2 regions of the Paenibacillus sp. FSL R10-2736 genome follow, and region 1 is predicted to be linked to the other one. Evidence: a T-box and tRNA genes for the amino acid it is inferred to sense, from the RefSeq annotation. Region 1 holds a T-box; the other holds one or more tRNA genes.

Region 1 (9,642 bases):
ACGTAATCTTGAACGATTCACCCACAGCCAGAGGCGTAATACCGCTGCTAAGCCCGTCCGTTGTGCCAAGAGAGAGGAACTGGGTAGTGCTGGTGCCGGAAGTTTCTTGAAGAATGATCTGGGCCTGGCTGAAATCGAGCGTATAAGGCACGCGGGCAAGAACCGAGACTTGCGTGCTGGCTCCAGGCGCAAGAACCGTGCTGGTACTCTCCGTATATAGCTGTGAGGACGAGCTCAAATCCGTCAGGTCCACTTTCAGAACACCGGTAAGTGCAGGCAGAGTAATCGTTTTGGAGGAATGATTGCTGATGGTGACCTTAGCCTGTACGATATCTTCGCTGCCCCATGGCAGACGCTGCAGGGAATTCAGTGTGACGCCGAAGGTGCCGTAGCTGTTGGTAATGCTGTTCTCTGTAGTGATATGAGTGTTGCCCGCCAGGGAATAAGGGATTTTGAAATAGGCTACAGGCAGTATTACTTTACTTGAACTGGTGCTGGTCTCACTGCTGCCATTACTGCTGTTGCTGCCGTTGCTACTGGTGCTGCTGCCCGCAGGGGCAACCATTTGCAGTTCGAGCGTATCCTGAGCCAGCTCAAGCGGAACGCTGGCGGTTAGTTCAATCAGCTTTTCTTCCAGCGGCTTTAAGGTAAGGGAGCTGAACGCAGTCGTTGTTACCGGGAAGGTATAACCTTCAGCGGATTTGACAGCAAGCTCATACGCAGGCAAAGTCACTGCTTTGGTGCCGGCATTTCTAAGGGTGAGCTGATAACTCCATACGGCATTGCCATTGTCTGCATGCACACTTGCGTCCGCGAGCTTCATGTCAACAATATTGCTGTCGATGGAGATCTTCTTGGTATAGCCGGCCGCCACGGTGAAATCAGCTGTACCCGCAGCAGGAAGGGAATAGGAGGAGACTGGAAGATAGAGCTTCAGCCCTTCATCCAGCTTGGCGATCTGCAGCGTCATCTTGGTGACGTTCATGTAGGATGGAATCTCAGTCATATAGTAGAGCGTCTTCTTCTCCTGAGGCTGAACCTTGTATTCGGAGCTGCTGTCATCCAGCGTGAGTGTGAAGGTAGAGCCGCCCGAGGATTTCAGGTATAGGCTGTAGCCCGGGTCGGTGAGCACTTTGGTGCCCAGATTCGTTATACTGAGTCCAACCTTGGCATAGACCTTGCCGTTATATTTGTAGATTTGTGCAGACTCAGCCTTGGTGTTGACCGGAATGCTGCCGAGTTCAACTTTACGGGTCTCACCGGTAAGGGAGGACAGCGAATAATTAGAAGGAATGGTGAACGTGCCGATGCGCTGTTCATAATTGGCGGCACTGAAATTCCAGCCGTACATGTTGATTTTGAGCCCTTTGGCCGAGGCGGCTGTTCCGATATTCGCATAATATGTAATGCTGGTGCTCTGCTTAGCAGCGATCTTTTTGACAGCACTGTCTGCGCTGACCGGGATTCCCTTAATGATGCTGCCGCCGGCAGTCACGATTTTGGAGAAATAATTGACCAAATTGATGCTGCTGCTTGCATTGTTAGTATAGGTGAGTGTATAAGTAAGAATATTTCCGCCGGTTTGGCTCTGAATGCCTACATTGCCCAGCTTCACACTAAGCGTGGTGCCGAGCTTGATTGCGCTGAGGCCTGTAAGACTGGAGACTTCCGTTACTGTGGCAGCTGTTTTGGCAGTGGTTGTACTGGCCGTGGCAGCAAACGCCGTGGTTCCCGCGATCCCCGCGAGTTGACTTGCAGCAAATGTACTGAGTAACAGCAGAACAAATGCCTTTCTTCGTTTAAGCATGAAATTCCCTCCCTGTATAAAAGCCGATACTATCCAAAAGCCGCCCTGTTCTAATGAGGACAGCCAGGCTTATCTCAAAAGGGAAAATATCAAAATTGGCTGAACGTTCGCTGAAAAAAAGCCCCCAAAACCGCGCTGAAGCTTAAAGGAAGCTTAAAGGAAGATAAAAATTAACCTAAAATTGTGCAACTTGTCAAAAGCGCCGTTATTGCATATAATAAATAGACATATCTTCCGAACTGGAAGATCGAGTATATTTGACACAATCCGCATAAATGCATTGATGGAGAAGAGTACGCAGTGCCTGGCTTACAGGGAGGAAGCGCCGCAGATTGAGAGCGTTTCTAAGAGAGCAGAGCTGCCGAAGTTCACTCCGGAGCAGTTCCCTGAATTCCATTCAAGGCTTCCTTGAGGGACACAGTAGGGGATACCGGCCGCAGACCGTTATTTCTGTTAAAGTGAGACATGTCTCCGCCGGTCCGAAAGAGGGAATATTGCTCTTAAGGGAAGCGTCGCAGCCGTCTAACAAGGGTGGTACCACGGTCTTTTCGTCCCTTTACCGGGAGGAAAGGCCTTTTTTTGTTGACAATACGAGATTTAAGGGGGCAGTACAAGGCATGAAAGAGAAATTGGAAGCATTGAAGGCCGAGGCATTGGCTAAGCTGCAGGAGGTAACCGATCCGCAGATTCTGAATGATTTGCGCGTCAAATACCTTGGCAAAAAAGGTGAGCTTACGGAGGTTCTGCGCGGTATGGGCGGACTCAGCGCGGAAGAACGCCCGGTGATCGGCCAGGTGGCCAATCTGGTGCGCAGTGCCATTGAAGAGGTAATCGGCACGAAGCAGGAAATCTTCCAGCAGCAGGAGACACAGAACCGCCTGAATGCGGAGAAGGTCGATGTGTCGCTGCCGGGCCGCGGCCTGCCGCAAGGCGGAATTCATCCGCTGAACCGCGTAATTCAGGAGATTGAGGATATTTTCATCGGCATGGGCTACCGGATTGAAGAAGGTCCGGAAGTAGAGACAGACTACTATAACTTCGAGGCTCTGAATCTGCCGAAGAACCATCCGGCCCGCGATATGCAGGATTCCTTCTATTTAACAGAAGATCTTCTGATGCGCACACAGACATCTCCGGTGCAGGTCCGCACGATGCAGGCTATGAAGGGCGAAACTCCGGTCAAAATCATCTGTCCGGGCAAAGTATTCCGCCGCGATGACGACGATGCGACCCACTCCTTCCAGTTCCATCAGATTGAAGGCCTGGTTATCGGCCGCAATATCCGTATGAGCGACCTGAAGGGCACCCTGCTGCAGTTCATGAAGGAAATGTTCGGTCCTACAGCAGGCATCCGCCTGCGTCCGAGCTTCTTCCCGTTCACCGAACCGAGTGTTGAGGTAGACGTGAGCTGCTTCAAATGCGGCGGCGAAGGCTGCCGCCTCTGCAAGCAGAGCGGCTGGCTGGAAATTCTCGGTGCCGGCATGGTACATCCGAATGTGCTGCGGATGGGCGGCTACGACCCTGAGATCTACAGCGGCTTCGCTTTCGGCGTAGGCGCGGAACGGATCGCGATGCTGAAGTACGGCATCGATGACATCCGCTACTTCTACACGAACGACATGGGCTTTGTGAAGCAGTTCAAGGGGATTTAGAGATTTGGCGGGTGTGCGGGGTGCGTGGGATTGGAAGGGTTGCAGTAGATTTTGAGTTGCTGTTTCTATACCTGTTAAAAATGAACCGGAGGGGGAATTTTGGAACTGTAGGAGCGGTAGCGTCCGCCTTTGTGTTTGGATTTCTACCGCGAATAGCGGTTTGAATCAGGAAATCCAAACACAACAGCGGCCGGAAGTCCAAATATTCCTTGCAGGGGCACTATTAACAGAGAGTTTTGAAGCAGGAAGGAAAGATCGTGCAGCGGCTTACTGGCAAGCGCGTCAAGCATAGGGCGGCATGGAGATAAATACATCTGAAACAAAAGGAAGTGTGCGAAAATGAAAGTATCAACCGCCTGGCTGGCTGATTATATATCGCTGGACGGGGTGACCGCTGATGAACTCGCGGACAAAATCACTACCGCCGGCATTGAGATTGACGGAGTTGAACGCCGTAACAAAGGGATTTCCGGAATCGTAACCGGCTATGTGAAATCCAAAGAGAAGCATCCGGACGCCGACAAGCTGAACATCTGCATCGTGGATGCCGGACAGGGCGAGGATCTGCAGATTGTCTGCGGTGCCAAGAATGTCGCAGCGGGACAGAAGGTTCCGGTCGCACTGGTTGGCGCTAAGCTGCCCGGACTGGAAATCAAGAAAGCTAAGCTGCGCGGCGTGCTGTCGCAGGGGATGATCTGCTCGGCCAAAGAGCTGGGGCTGAACGACAAGCTGCTGCCCAAAGAGCTTCAGGAAGGTATTCTCGTATTGCCTGAGAATACGGAAGTCGGCCAGGATATTCTGAAGGTGCTTGGCCTGAACGATGAGATCCTGGATTTCGACCTGACGCCTAACCGCTCCGACTGTCTGAGCATGATCGGTGCTGCTTATGAAGTGAGCGCAATTCTGGGCCGTGACCTGCAGCTGGCAGATCCGGCGGCAGAGCTTGTGGAAGCAGGCGGACGGGCAGCGGATTCCATCACTGTCAATATTGAAAATGAAGAATACTGCAGCCATTATGCAGTGCGTTATATTGCCGGTGTGAAGACAGCTCCATCCCCGCTGTGGATTCAGAACCGCCTGATGGCGGCCGGGGTACGCCCGATCAACAACATCGTCGATATTACCAACTATGTGATGCTGGAATACGGACAGCCGCTGCATGCGTTTGACGGTGATCAGCTGGCAGGCGGAACGATTGGTGTGCGGTTCGCTCATGAAGGCGAGCTGCTGACAACACTTGACGGCCAGGAGCGCAAGCTGGAGCCGCAGATGCTTGTCATCGCTGACGGGTCAGGAGCTATCGGCCTGGCTGGCGTTATGGGCGGATTATCGACTGAGGTTACAGCAAATACCGTCAATATCGTATTGGAATCCGCCAAATTCGACGGCGGGACTGTACGCAAGACCTCGCGTCAGCTGGGTCTGCGTTCTGAAGCTTCCCAGCGCTTCGAGAAGGAAGTCGATCCGAATGCCGTCATTCCTGCACTTAACCGTGCAGCTGCTCTAATCGCCCGCTATGCCGGCGGCTCTGTGCATGAAGGTATTGTTCAGGCAGGCAGTGCCTCTGCCGAGGAGAAAGTACTGACCCTGTCGCTGGAGAAGCTGAATCAATATCTGGGTACCGAGCTGTCTTTGCTGGAAGTGAAGACCCTGTTTGGCCGTCTGCACTTCAAGTGCGGTGATGCTGCCCAGGGAATCGTTGAAGTTCAGGTTCCCACGCGGCGAGGCGACATCAGCTATGATGTGGATCTCATAGAAGAGATTGCCCGCCTGTACGGATATGACAACATCCCGACAACCCTAATTGAAGGGACTACTACACCGGGGGCACTCACCAGAGAGCAGTTCCTGCGCCGTGAGCTCCGCCGCCTGCTGGCTCTTGGCGGGTATCAGGAGGTTATGGGCTATTCCTTCATCCAGCCGGAACAGAGCAAGCTCTTCCCGGCACTTGCGGACGGCAAGCTCTCCGTGAAGCTGGCGATGCCGATGAGTGAGGAACGCAGCGTGCTGCGTACCAGCCTTCTGCCGCAGCTTCTGGACATTGCCCTCTATAACACCAACCGCCGTCAAGGCGATCTGGCGCTGTTCGAAATCGGCAATGTTTTCTTCACTGATGAAGAAGTGCTTACCCGCCAGCCCGGTGAACTGCCGGTACTTGGACTGCTGCTGAGCGGTACACGTGCTGCCAAGCAGTGGAATGTAGCGGCCGAGCCTGTAGATTTCTTCGATCTTAAGGGGGCGCTTGAAACTGTATTTGCCCACCTTGGCCTTACGGACCGCATAATCTATGAAGGGGATGCTCCTGAAGGCTACCATCCGGGACGCTCTGCTTCGGTCTACCTGCTGCAGGCTGAAGGCCGCGATAAGATCGGTACCATCGGACAGCTGCATCCGGAACTTCAGCGCCAGATGGATCTGGAGGATACTTATGTAGCTGAAGTGCTGCTACAGCCGCTATATGATGCGGCGCGTGCCCAATTACAGTACAGTGAGCTTCACCGCTTCCCTGGCATGGAACGGGATATTGCGGTAGTTGTAGACGCAGAAGTTCCTGCAGGGCACCTGATAGCTTCCATCCGTGAACATGGCGGAACACTGCTGCAGAATGTGCAAGTGTTCGATGTGTACACCGGCGGCAAAATGGAAGCAGGAAAGAAGAGCGTAGCCCTCTCGCTGCTGTACCGTCATACGGACCGTACACTTACCGATGAAGAGGTTGTGGAAGTGCATGACAGAGTCGTTTCTGCCCTGGAGCAAACTTTTGGCGCAGAATTAAGAAAATAGCAGGAATTGTGCAAAGCCGCAGCGAATCCATTTAGAAACCGATTCGCTGCGGCTTTGCTGTACCCTTGTGAAGTACGGAGTCCGGTTTAAATCTATGAAATGAACACGTTTTTTTTGCCAAAGGTTAAGGAATAACGCTACAATAGCAGTAAGGAAATCAGCTTAGAATCCGCACACATACAAAGGAGGGCACAACTGTGGCTATGGACCGGACTCGTGTCGCCGTGGAGATATACGGAACTTCCTATAAACTTGTCGGAAGCAGCACTGAATATATGAAGCAGGTTGCCCGTTATGTCGATGAGCATATGCGTGCAATATCCAAATCACATTCCAGACTGGATACCCCGCGGATCGCGGTGCTTGCAGCTGTACATATGGCAGAGCAGGCTATCCAGGTTCAGGATTTCAAGAATGAATTGAATATGCTGACCGGTGAACGTACCGAGTTGCGCGTGGAGGTATCACGCCTTCAAGAGGCGCAGCGCGAACGGCAGGAAGAATACGAGAAGCTTGAAGCGGCTGCCAAGGAAGAAGCGGCGCGGCTGATTGCCGCCGTGGAAGAAGAACGCGCAAGGCATCTGGAGCTGCAGGAGCAGGAGCGCCAGATGCACGTACAGCTGCTGGAGGAAGAGAAGCAGGCTGCTGCTTCCAGCCGCGGGCAGCTGACAGATGAACTGCAGGCGCGCGAAGCAGAGCTGAAAGCGCTGCGGGAGACTTATGAAGCAGAGCAGGCTGCAAGCCGCGAAGCTGCAAGACAGGAGCTGGAAGCGGCTGAAGCGTTACGGCTGCAGCAGCTTGAAGAGCTGAAGGCTGCTCATCTGCAGGAGCTGGAGCAGCTCCAGGAGACACTAACCCGTGAGAAAGCGGAGACGTTGGCAGGTCTGGAGCAGGAGCTGATTCAGACCCGGGAGTCTATGGGCAGTGAGATTGTTGAGATCCGTACTACCTTGAGCAAGGAGCTCGCCGATACCAAGGCAGCGCTCACCAGTGAGCTCAGCGGAGAGCGGGAAGCGTTTGAGAAGGAGCTGGCCAAGAATAAGGAGCTACGGCAATCCCAGGGGACGCAGGAGCACAGGCACAAGCAGCAGCTTCAGGAGCTGGAGAAGCAGCTTGGTGAGTTGCGCGGCGGAACCGGGCAGCTACAGTCCCGGCTGCGCGCGGCGGAAGCCGGGCTCAAGGGCGAGCGCGATGCGCGCCTGACGCTGCTCGCGCAGTACGAAGCTGTGCTGAAGCGGGAGGAGCAGCTTGGCGAAGAGCTGCGCCTTGCGGCAGAGCAAGGGCAGCAGCATAGCGCAGAGCTGGAGGAAGTGCGCCAGCGTTACGTGCAGGCGCAGGATGAAGCAGCGGGACTTAACAGTGCGCTGCAGGAAACAGCGGACAAGCTAAGTGCAGCACTGGAAGAACTGCAGACTGCCAATGAGCTCAGCGGTCTGCTGAATGATGAGCTGGAGGGGCTGCGCCAGCGTTATGAGCTGACGCAGGAAGAAGCGTCGTCTCTCCGCAAATCTCTGCGGGAGACGACGGATAATCTGAGCCGGACACAGGCGGAATTTGACCGTACCGCGCTTGAAGCAAGCTCCTGGCAGGAGCTGGCGAACAAGCATATGGAGGATATCGGCGAGCTGGAGATGAACCTTCTGGAAGCCGGGGAGAAATCGGCAGCGCTGCAGCGTGAAGTCGAGACCCTCCGCGGACAGGCGGATGGAATGGTGCAGCAGCTTGACCTGGAAGCCCAGCTTCGTGCTGAGGCAGAGCAGGAAGCTGCCCTTCATCAGGAAGCGGCAGAGGCAGCCCGTAAGGAACTGGCGGCGCTGCGCGGCCGCTACGAAGAGCTGATCGCCCAGTATGATGAAATTTTGCAGGATGGCGAACAGCTGAAGGAACGTTATGAGCTCCTGGAAGCTGAAGGCGAGGAAGCTGCGCGGCGTCTGGAAGAGCTGTACGAGGCGGGCCGCGAAGCTGCCGCAGCGGCGGCGGAGCAGCAGGAGGCGCTCCGCGAGACCAGGGAGTACGAAGCTTCATGGAAGCAGAAGTACGAAGAGCTGCAGCAGCGCGAGCAGCAGTGGAGCGAGCAGGAGGCGAAGCTGCGTGAGGAGATTGAGATCTGGCAGCAGGAAGCCGGGGACGCTGAAGCCCAGGCGGAATCCGTGAGCCGCTCGCGCAGCGAGACTGCGCAGCAGCTTGGGGAGATCGGCGAGAGCTACGAGCTCGTCCAGGGCCAACTGCGTCTGGTTCAGGCCCAGTTCGAGCTGCAGCAGGGTGAGCTGGACAAGCTCTCCCAGGAGCACCGCAGCCTGCAGGCGGAATATGCCAAGCTGCAGAGTGAATATAATGAATGGATTCAACTGATCGAACAGGACAGTTGAATGGCGGATGCATTAACGAAAGAGCTGTTTTAAGCAGGAGACTGCTTGGAACGGCTCTTTTGCTGTTTAGGGGGAGTCCCACTGAGTCCACCTGAAGTGAATGGTAAGGAGCATCAAAGCAACCTTGATTTCTTCAGAAGCGGACCAAAGGGCGGGAATGAAGAGCCAAAGTGCACCTGAATCCGCAAATAGTAGGTGGCAGGCTGAGCGGGAATGTATGCGAAAAACCGAATACAATGCTCCTCCGAGCGAGTAGATGAGCCGAATGTATGCGAAAAATCGAATACAATGTGCGTCTGAGAGAGTAGATAAGCCGAATGTATACGAAAAACCGAGTACAATGGGCCTCCGAGCGAGTAGACGAGCCGAATGTATGCGAAAAACCGAGTACAATTAAAGGGATAAATCCCTCTGAATCCGCCGAAAGTGGGCGACATGAGGAAATTAAAGGGAAAAATCCCTCTAACTCCGCCAAAAGTGGGCGACATGGTGAAATTAAAGGGATAAATCCCTTTGAATCCGCCGAAAGTGAGCGGCATGGGGAAATTAAAGGGAAAAATCCCTCTGAACCCGCCCAAAGTGGGCAGTAGGAGTAAATGAGGGGCACTAGTGCCCCTGAACCCGCCCAAAGTGGGCAGTAGGAGTAAATGAGGAGCACTAGTGCCCCTGAATGCGCCGAAAGTGGGTAGTAGGAGTAAATGAGGAGCACTAGTGCCCCTGAATGCGCCGAAAGTGGGTAGTAGGAGTAAATGAGGAGCAGAAGTGCCCCTGAATCTGCCGAAAGTGGGCAGCAGGCGTGAATGAGGGGCATCAGTGCCCCTGAATCTGCCGAAAGTGGGCAGCAGGCGTGAATGAGGGGCATTAGTGCCCCTGAATCCGCCGGAGGTGGACGGTGGAGGGGACTGAGGAAATCATAAAGCCCTTTTGACTCTCGTAATGGGCAAATGGAGATAAGGCAAGCACTGGTGTGCCGCGTATTCCGTCATCGGGCGGATTTGGCTGCGAATAGGCAACTCCCACAATTAATGAT
Region 2 (9,642 bases), on a different contig from region 1:
GCATTTCCTCACCTTTGAGTGACCAGGCGACCGCAGCTACACGCACACCCGCTGCCTTGGCAGACTGAATATCGACCGCACTGTCACCTACCATCAGGGTTCTGGCCGGATCAACACCCAGATTAGCAACCGCGGTTAGGACAGGCTCCGGATGCGGCTTCGCCTGACTGACATCATTGACCGTCACAATCGTCTCCATATACTTCAGCAGATCGAACATTTCCAGCGCTTTGAGTGTAGTTGGACGAATCTTCGTTGTCACAATTCCGAGCTTTATTCCCCGGCTTAACAGCCCTTCCATAGTCTCATTCACATGAGGAAAAGAACGGATTAGCTCATCATGATGCGCATAATTATATGAACGGTAAGAAAGCTCCAGCACGCTTGTGTCCTGCAGACCGGAGAACGCGCTCATCTGCTGCTGGAGCGTAGTTCCCATATGGGGAATAATCTCTTCCCGGGTTAGAGCCGGGAGGTTATTCTCCTTCAGCGCATGCATGAACGAGCTGATGATCAGCTCATTAGTATTCACAATCGTTCCGTCCAAGTCAAATAACACGCATTCTATCATTAGTTCTACTACTCCTTTGTTTCCTTATCTTCAGATGAGTCCTTCACCGGCTGGATAGGCTGAGGAGCCTTCTGCGGTGTATTCACTGCACTCTCGGGAACTACAGCATCTGCCGCTGCCAGTTTAGTGCTGACAATCGGATCAGAATAATGATCCTTCGGCTGACCGCTGACACGCCGTACAATGATCAATACAACTGCAACGAGAATGATCAGTAGTGCCAGCAGCTGTGAGATACGGACATTCCCGTATGCCGGATCGAAATACCCCTGCTCAAATCCCAGCCATTTCATCGGACTCCATAGACCGTTAATGAACGATGCCAAACCGCTGCTGCCGTTAAATCCTAGGCTGTCCGTACGTAAAGCTTCAATAAAGAAGCGGCCGATCGAATACCAGATGAAATAGGACATGAAGATTTCGCCGGCACGGACAAATTTCTGGCGGCGCAGCACCATGAGGATCAGAATGCCCAGCAGGCTCCAGAGCGATTCATACAGGAAGGTCGGATGGTGAAACGCATCCCCTATGTACATTTGATTCACAATAAAGTCCGGCAGATGCAGCTTGTCACGCAGGAAAGATTCCGCTACAACGCCGCCGTAGGCTTCCTGATTGATGAAATTACCCCAACGGCCAATCATCTGACCGGCGAGCAGTCCAGGTGCACAAATGTCCACGATACGCCAGAACGGATATCCCTTGTAACGGAAATAAATAATTCCGCAGATGATCGCCCCGATCAGCGCGCCATAAATAGCAATACCGCCATTCCAGACTTTGAATATATCCAGCAAGTTGTCCTTATAATCTTCCCATTTGAACGCTACAAAATAAATCCGCGCTCCAATGATCGCCGAAGGGACTCCGAGCAGCAGCATGTCCATGAAGAACTCCTGCGGAATGTTATAGCGTTTGCCTTCTTGAATAGCAAGGAATAATCCGGCTAATGCACCAAGACCCAGTATCAAACCATACCAGTGAACAGGCAGTGAACCGATGGAGAAGACAATCGGATTAATCGCTAATGAAAAAAACATGCTCTCACACTCCTAGTCCAGATCATCCATGTCTTCAGAGATGGTGGCTGTAAGTTTATTCGTAAATTGTAGAGCCGCGTTAAAGCCCATTTGTTTCAACCGGTAGTTCATCGCAGCAACCTCGATAATTACCGCAAGGTTACGTCCCGGACGTACGGGGATCGTTACAAGCGGCACATCGGTGTCAATGATCCGTGTAGTCTCCTCGTCCAGTCCGAGCCGGTCATATTGTTTATCCTGCTGCCAGGCCTCGAGTCTAACGACCAGTGTGATCCGCTTATGATTACGGATGGCCCCGGCACCGAAGAGAGTCATTACATTAATAATCCCTACCCCGCGGATTTCGAGCAAGTGACGAATGAGCTCCGGAGCTGTACCATGCAGCTGGTTATCCGAGGTCTGACGGATCTCTACGGCATCATCGGCGATCAGGCGGTGCCCGCGTTTAACCAGTTCGAGCGCCGTTTCACTTTTACCGATACCGCTGCTGCCTGTAATCAGCATACCTACACCATATACATCACAGAGAACACCGTGGATTGTTGCCGTAGGTGCCAGTCTGCCTTCCAGGAAGCTTGTCAGTCTGCTCGAGAAAATAGTGGTCGCCATCGAGCTGCGCAGCACAGGCAGTCCCTTTTCATTACTGATCTCAATAAGCTCCTGCGGAACGTCCAGCGCACGGGTAATTACAATACAAGGGGTATTATCGTTACAAATCCCGCGAATCCGGCTTTTGCGTTCTTCCTCAGGAAGCATTGAGAAAAAGGCCAGCTCTGTTTTGCCCAGCAGCTGAACACGTTCTTCCGGATAATATTCGAAATAACCGGCCATTTCCAGTCCCGGACGATTCAAATCATCCACTGTAATCGGTCTTTTCAGACCCTCTTGTCCGGAAACAACCTCTAATTGAAAATGCTGTACCAGTTCTGATACCTTTACCTTCTTAGCCATGTATGTCCGTCCTTTCGTCACCTGCGGTTGTGCCCGTTTCCTGCACCCGGGTTCACAACTTTTCCCATTCCAGCTACAGGTAATTCTCCTGCTATCTTAATTGATAACGCCTATGAATGCAATCTTATTACCTACGGTATTGCTAAGCCAGTCCTGACGGAATCCCCTGCTTTCCGGGTCCTTGGACCATTACGTTTTATCTCCGGCTCTACATGCCCAATACAAGAAAAAGCCGCCTGTGAGGGCGGCTTTCTTCTATTATAACCTATATCCCGCTGTGCTTTGTCTTATCCCAGCAGAATGTTCAGTTCGGACTCTTTATCGAAGAGGTGAATTTTGTTCATGTCGATTGCCAATCTAGGCTTGCTGCCTTCACGGGTAGTGGAACGTCCATCTACACGGGCAATTACAGTGTTAGCGCCAAGGCCGCTCAAGTAGAGGAGCATTTCATGACCAAGGTTTTCAGTAACATCAACCAGCGAAGTGAAGATTGTGTTAGGGGAAGCTTCCAGGAACACTGGCTCTTCATGAATATCTTCTGGACGAACGCCCATGATTACATCTTTGCCGATATAACCTTTGTTGCGCAGGATTGTAGCTTTGCCGCCTGGAACTTCAACATCAAGGTTATCTGCGCGGAAGCGGACAGCGCCGCCAACATCGGAGAGTGTACCATTGATAAAGTTCATTGTTGGGGATCCGATAAATCCTGCAACGAACAGGTTTGTAGGCTCATTGTACAATTCTTCAGGGGAAGCTGCTTGTTGAATGATACCATCGTACATAACTACGATACGGTCACCCATTGTCATAGCTTCTGTCTGGTCATGCGTTACATAGATACAAGTGGTTTCAAGGCGTTTAACCAGCTTAGTGATTTCAGCACGCATTTGACCACGAAGTTTAGCATCCAAGTTGGAAAGAGGCTCATCCATCAGGAAGACTTGCGGATCACGGACAATAGCGCGGCCCAGAGCGACACGTTGGCGTTGACCACCGGACAGTGCCTTAGGTTTGCGTTCCAGCAAATGCTCGATATCGAGGATTCTTGCTGCTTCGCGCACTTTCTTGTCGATTTCTTCTTTCTTCACTTTACGCAGTTTCAGACCGAAAGCCATGTTCTGATACACGCTCATATGCGGGTACAGGGCGTAGGATTGGAATACCATCGCGATATCGCGGTCTTTAGGAGCCACGTCATTCACTACACGGTCACCAATGTACATTTTACCTTCAGAGATTTCTTCAAGACCTGCGATCATACGCAGTGTTGTGGATTTACCGCAACCGGAAGGACCAACCAGTACGAGAAATTCCTTATCTTTAATATCAAGATTGATATCGATTACTGTTGCTTTATCGGAACCCGGGTATTTTTTGAAAATATGCTCTAAACGTACGCCTGCCATTGTATTTCCCCCTCGAGTCAATTATTGGATTAGAAAATCAAACGCTTTCTTGTACACTTATCTTACCCCAGACCAGGTCTCCTGGCTATTTGTAAGGTTCACAAAAATCCTATTTTCTTTTCGTCACTTTATACAATAACATGGCTAACTTCACAATCGCCGCATCCCCGAAACTGCGGACATCGGCTCCCGTTTCCTGTTTGATCTTGTCGAGTCTGTACAGGAGTGTATTCCGGTGGATATACAGCTTCTTCGCGGTTTCGCTGACATTGCAGTCCATTTCAAAAAAAGTCTCCAGCGTCAACAGCATTTCCTTATCCGCCAGCACAGCCGTATAATCACCGATCTGACCCAGCAGCTGTCTGCGGCGGTCATCGGGGATACTGTTCACCAGACGCTCCATATGAAGCTCCCACGGCAGATGGATATAATCGCCTACCTGGAAGATCCGGCCCAGAATAATCGTCTCGCGCAGCAGAGCTACGGAGCCTGTCAGGCCTTTAACCGGAATGATGGCCGGAGAAACCGCCAGATGGAAGACGCCGACCCATTCACTCGCGATCAGTTCATGCAGTCCCATAGAGGTCTGAGACAGCAGATCCTCAGCACTTTCTTCCTCATCTTCCTTATCATCTCCGCCGGTGAGCAGTTCCTTACGGGCTAAAATTAACCATTCCTTATCCAACAGCGGAATTAGCAGGACTTCGTTCTCGAAATAACTGCGCAGCAGCTTCATTAACGAACGGTATGTCATCTGCGGATTATGGACATTCTCACTAACCAGCAAAAAAGGAATCATATCCCCGAACAGCCGGCCTTTCAGCGTAATATCATCCGGAATCTCTGTATCATCCTTCTCTTGCTCAAGCTGCGAGTTCAACCAGCCGCTAAGCTGACGGGCTTCCATCTCTCCTTCTTCCTTAAGCCCGGTAGCCTTGAGGGCTACCGCGAAATTACGGCCCGCATAATTGACCAGCTGCAGTTCCAGAGGCGACAGCCCTTCTGTCTCCACCCACACCGCGGTTATACGCCCGTCATTCTCATATAGGGGAATCCACAAATATCCCTCATGAAAGACCGCCTGCTCTTGATCCTTCTCCGTGCCCATGCCAAAAAGAGAAGCTGAATGCTGCCTCCCGAGCTGCTTGATTCCGGTTCTCTTTCCGGTGAGTTGCTCCAATTTTTGACGCAAAACCTCACTATCCATCGTCACCATTCTCCACCACTTTTGCTCTTTTCGCTTATTTTATCATATTTTGCTGCAAATTGCGGAATAGCTCTCCTGAACCCTGAGTGACATTTGATCAGTTGTGTATCAAAAGTCTATTTTGCTGCATAATGCTTCTTGGCTGGAGGCAGACTTACCGGATTCATCTTTTTCAAAGTCTTATGCATCCAGATCCCGGCAATGGCTCCTTCGCCCATAGCGACCGTCGCCTGCTCCGCATGCACTGCAACATCTCCTGCCACCCATACATGCTCGATATTAGTCATTAATGAACGTTTATTCGCCTCCACATGCTTGTTCTTATGAAGCGTTACTCCAAGCTGTGCAGCTAGCTCAGAATGTACCGGATTCTGGCCAAAAGCAATAAATCCGCGCTCTGCCGGCAGAACCTCACCGTTCTCCAAGGCTACCGCCTTAATTCTTCCGTTCTCTTCCTCAATGCGGGCAACCGGTTCTTCGATATACTGTATATCCTCATCCCGCAGCCGGTTACGATTTTCCTCCGAGACGGGTGTACATTCATGATTAATGTAGGTCAAGTCACCTGTGCGTTCCCTTAAAACAAAAGCCATATTAGCGCCCACATCACCAGAGCCTATCAATACGGTCTGCCGGTTCTGAATTTCAAAGCCATCACAGTCCGGGCAAACATAGATCGTCATGCCAAGGGCAGGCCGTAAGCCCGGCAGCTCAGGAAACCGGTCCATTACTCCTGTAGCAAGCAGCAGAGTCCGGCCTGCATATTGCTGCCCCCCGGTTCCGTGAAGTATGAATAATTCGTCCGGCTTCTCGGCTTTTACTATTCTATCCTTCTGAAACGCTACACCTGCCCTTTCCGCCTGAAGTCTCCCCCTGGCCCGCAGTTCCTCACCCGGCACACCGTCAGGCCAGCCCAATATATTATGATAATTCCGGCATATGCTTGATCTTCCGCCTCCTGCATCAATTACAAGCACCTGATGGACCGAGTAACGTCCCAATTGAATAGCCGCCTGAAGCCCCGCAAAACCGCCGCCCACTATAATCGCATCATATATCAATTGTCATTCCCTCATTTCTACAGCAGTATAGACTTATAATTAAACGAGGGGAGCTATTTTAAACGAAATCCGGGTAATTTATATACTTTTTAATATTCAGACCTCCAGAAAACATAAAAAAAGCCATCACATGAACGTGATGACTTGATTGGGATGAGCCATGAAGGACTCGAACCTTCGACACCCTGATTAAAAGTCAGGTGCTCTACCAACTGAGCTAATGGCTCATAAAAAGGGATGGAGGCTGATGGATTCGAACCACCGAACACGTACGTGAGCAGATTTACAGTCTGATGCGTTTGGCCACTTCGCTAAGCCTCCATAATGGTGGCGCGGGAGGGAATCGAACCCCCGACACAAGGATTTTCAGTCCTTTGCTCTACCGACTGAGCTACCGAGCCATAAAAACAAGCCTTAAAACAAAAAAATGGCGGAACCGACGGGATTCGAACCCGCGATCTCCTGCGTGACAGGCAGGCATGTTAGGCCAACTACACCACGGTTCCACAATTTAATGTAAAAAATGGTGCCGGCGAGAGGACTTGAACCCCCAACCTACTGATTACAAGTCAGTTGCTCTACCAGTTGAGCTACACCGGCACGGTGTAAGGTGGATCTAAGATTTAAAAATGGTGGAGGCTGAGGGGTTCGAACCCCCGACCCTCTGCTTGTAAGGCAGATGCTCTCCCAGCTGAGCTAAGCCTCCGGGTATGTATGGTAGCGGCAGAGGGGATCGAACCCCCGACCTCACGGGTATGAACCGTACGCTCTAGCCAGCTGAGCTACGCCGCCACACTACAAGTATTGGATTTATAATGGCGGAGAGAGAGGGATTCGAACCCTCGCACCGCTTACGCAGTCTAACCCCTTAGCAGAGGGTCCCCTTATAGCCACTTGGGTATCTCTCCAAATAAATGGTAGCCATGTAAATCCGCACAGGAAATTAATTCCTGAAAACTGAATCCGAAACGAATCTGCGTTGTTCGAAAGTTGGATAAGCCCTCGACCGATTAGTATTGGTCAGCTCCATGCATTGCTGCACTTCCACCTCCAACCTATCTACCTCGTCGTCTTCAAGGGGTCTTACTAATTGGGAAATCTCATCTTGAGGGGGGCTTCACGCTTAGATGCTTTCAGCGCTTATCCCGTCCGTACGTAGCTACTCAGCCATGCTCCTGGCGGAACAACTGATGCACCAGCGGTACGTCCATCCCGGTCCTCTCGTACTAAGGACAGCTCCTCTCAAATTTCCTGCGCCCACGACAGATAGGGACCGAACTGTCTCACGACGTTCTGAACCCAGCTCGCGTACCGCTTTAATGGGCGAACAGCCCAACCCTTGGGACCTACTTCAGCCCCAGGATGCGATGAGCCGACATCGAGGTGCCAAACCTCCCCGTCGATGTGGACTCTTGGGGGAGATAAGCCTGTTATCCCCAGGGTAGCTTTTATCCGTTGAGCGATGGCCCTTCCATGCGGTACCACCGGATCACTAAGTCCGACTTTCGTCCCTGCTCGACTTGTAGGTCTCGCAGTCAAGCTCCCTTATGCCTTTGCACTCTGCGAATGATTTCCAACCATTCTGAGGGAACCTTTGAACGCCTCCGTTACTCTTTAGGAGGCGACCGCCCCAGTCAAACTGCCCGCCTGACACGGTCCCCGTACCCGGTAAGGGCACTAGGTTAGAACCTAGATACGATCAGGGTGGTATCCCAACGGCGCCTCCGCAGAAGCTTGCGCTCCTGCCTCAACGGCTCCCACCTATCCTGTACAGATCGTACCCAAATTCAATATCAAGCTGCAGTAAAGCTCCATGGGGTCTTTCCGTCTTGTCGCGGGTAACCTGCATCTTCACAGGTATTAAAATTTCACCGGATCTCTCGTTGAGACAGCGCCCAAGTCGTTACGCCATTCGTGCGGGTCAGAATTTACCTGACAAGGAATTTCGCTACCTTAGGACCGTTATAGTTACGGCCGCCGTTTACTGGGGCTTCGGTTCACAGCTTCGGGTTTAACCCCTAACCACTCCCCTTAACCTTCCAGCACCGGGCAGGCGTCAGCCCGTATACTTCGCCTTGCGGCTTCGCACAGACCTGTGTTTTTGCTAAACAGTCGCTTGGGCCTTTTCACTGCGGCCCCCTCGGGCTATTCACCCTACCGAGGCACCTCTTCTCCCGAAGTTACGAGGTCATTTTGCCGAGTTCCTTAACGAGAGTTCTTCCGCGCGCCTTAGAATTCTCTTCTCGCCTACCTGTGTCGGTTTGCGGTACGGGCACCTTCTCCTGGCTAGAGGCTTTTCTTGGCAGTGTGAGATCATGACCTTCGCTACTACAATTTTCGCTCCCCATCACAGCCCAGCCTTAATGATGTGCGGATTTGCCTACACATCAGCCTCACTGCTTAGACGGACACATCCATCAGTCCGCGTCACTACCCTCCTGCGTCACCCCATCGCTCATAGCGGATTACGGTGGTACAGTAATTTCAAACTGTTGTCCTTCGACTACGCCTTTCGGCCTCGCCTTAGGTCCCGACTTACCCTGAGCGGACGAGCCTTCCTCAGGAAACCTTGGGCTTTCGGCGGATCAGATTCTCACTGATCTTTTCGTTACTCATACCGGCATTCTCACTTGTATGCTGTCCAGCGCTCCTTACGGTACACCTTCAACCTACATACAACGCTCCCCTACCCCAGATACAAAGTATCTAGCCATAGCTTCGGTGGTGTGTTTAGCCCCGTTACATTTTCGGCGCAGAGTCACTCGACCAGTGAGCTATTACGCACTCTTTCAATGGTGGCTGCTTCTAAGCCAACATCCTGGTTGTCTGTGCAACTCCACATCCTTTCCCACTTAACACACACTTGGGGACCTTAGCTGATGGTCTGGGCTGTTTCCCTTTTGACAATGGATCTTAGCACTCACTGTCTGACTCCCGGCAAGAAGTTAATGGCATTCGGAGTTTGACTGAGCTTGGTAACCCTTGCGGGCCCCGCACCCAATCAGTGCTCTACCTCCACCACTCCATTCACCGAGGCTAGCCCTAAAGCTATTTCGGGGAGAACCAGCTATCTCCGAGTTCGATTGGAATTTCTCCGCTACCCCCACCTCATCCCCGCATTTTTCAACATGCGTGGGTTCGGGCCTCCAGTGCGTGTTACCGCACCTTCACCCTGGACAGGGGTAGATCACACGGTTTCGGGTCTACGTCCACATACTCAATCGCCCTATTCAGACTCGCTTTCGCTGCGGCTCCGGCTTCTCACCTTAACCTTGCATGTTAAACGTAACTCGCCGGTTCATTCTACAAAAGGCACGCCATCACCCAGTAATAGGGCTCTGACTTTTTGTAAGCACACGGTTTCAGGTTCTATTTCACTCCCCTTCCGGGGTGCTTTTCACCT

What was found. A T-box is a leader RNA that pairs with one kind of tRNA and senses whether it is charged. The one in region 1 lies ahead of pheS (phenylalanine--tRNA ligase subunit alpha), so its partner is inferred to be a tRNA-Phe.
Region 2: it has a tRNA-Phe gene. The T-box ahead of pheS (phenylalanine--tRNA ligase subunit alpha) is inferred to sense a tRNA for this amino acid. The anticodon was not compared.

The regions. Positions count from the first base shown of each region.
Region 1 is NZ_JBBOBN010000001.1:5,370,885-5,380,526, reverse strand. It holds gene NSQ73_RS23060 (hypothetical protein) at 1-1,807, opposite strand, end outside; T-box leader at 2,079-2,366, shown strand; gene pheS (phenylalanine--tRNA ligase subunit alpha) at 2,425-3,459, shown strand; gene pheT (phenylalanine--tRNA ligase subunit beta) at 3,799-6,243, shown strand; gene NSQ73_RS23045 (hypothetical protein) at 6,441-8,612, shown strand.
Region 2 is NZ_JBBOBN010000002.1:611,378-621,019, reverse strand. It holds gene ppaX (pyrophosphatase PpaX) at 1-571, opposite strand, end outside; gene lgt (prolipoprotein diacylglyceryl transferase) at 580-1,611, opposite strand; gene hprK (HPr(Ser) kinase/phosphatase) at 1,624-2,562, opposite strand; gene NSQ73_RS30915 (ABC transporter ATP-binding protein) at 2,850-3,971, opposite strand; gene NSQ73_RS30910 (PucR family transcriptional regulator) at 4,081-5,178, opposite strand; gene NSQ73_RS30905 (NAD(P)/FAD-dependent oxidoreductase) at 5,295-6,239, opposite strand; tRNA gene NSQ73_RS30900 (tRNA-Lys) at 6,394-6,466, opposite strand; tRNA gene NSQ73_RS30895 (tRNA-Tyr) at 6,478-6,560, opposite strand; tRNA gene NSQ73_RS30890 (tRNA-Phe) at 6,565-6,640, opposite strand; tRNA gene NSQ73_RS30885 (tRNA-Asp) at 6,668-6,745, opposite strand; tRNA gene NSQ73_RS30880 (tRNA-Thr) at 6,764-6,839, opposite strand; tRNA gene NSQ73_RS30875 (tRNA-Val) at 6,870-6,945, opposite strand; tRNA gene NSQ73_RS30870 (tRNA-Met) at 6,955-7,031, opposite strand; tRNA gene NSQ73_RS30865 (tRNA-Ser) at 7,056-7,147, opposite strand; rRNA gene NSQ73_RS30860 (23S ribosomal RNA) at 7,230-9,642, opposite strand, start outside.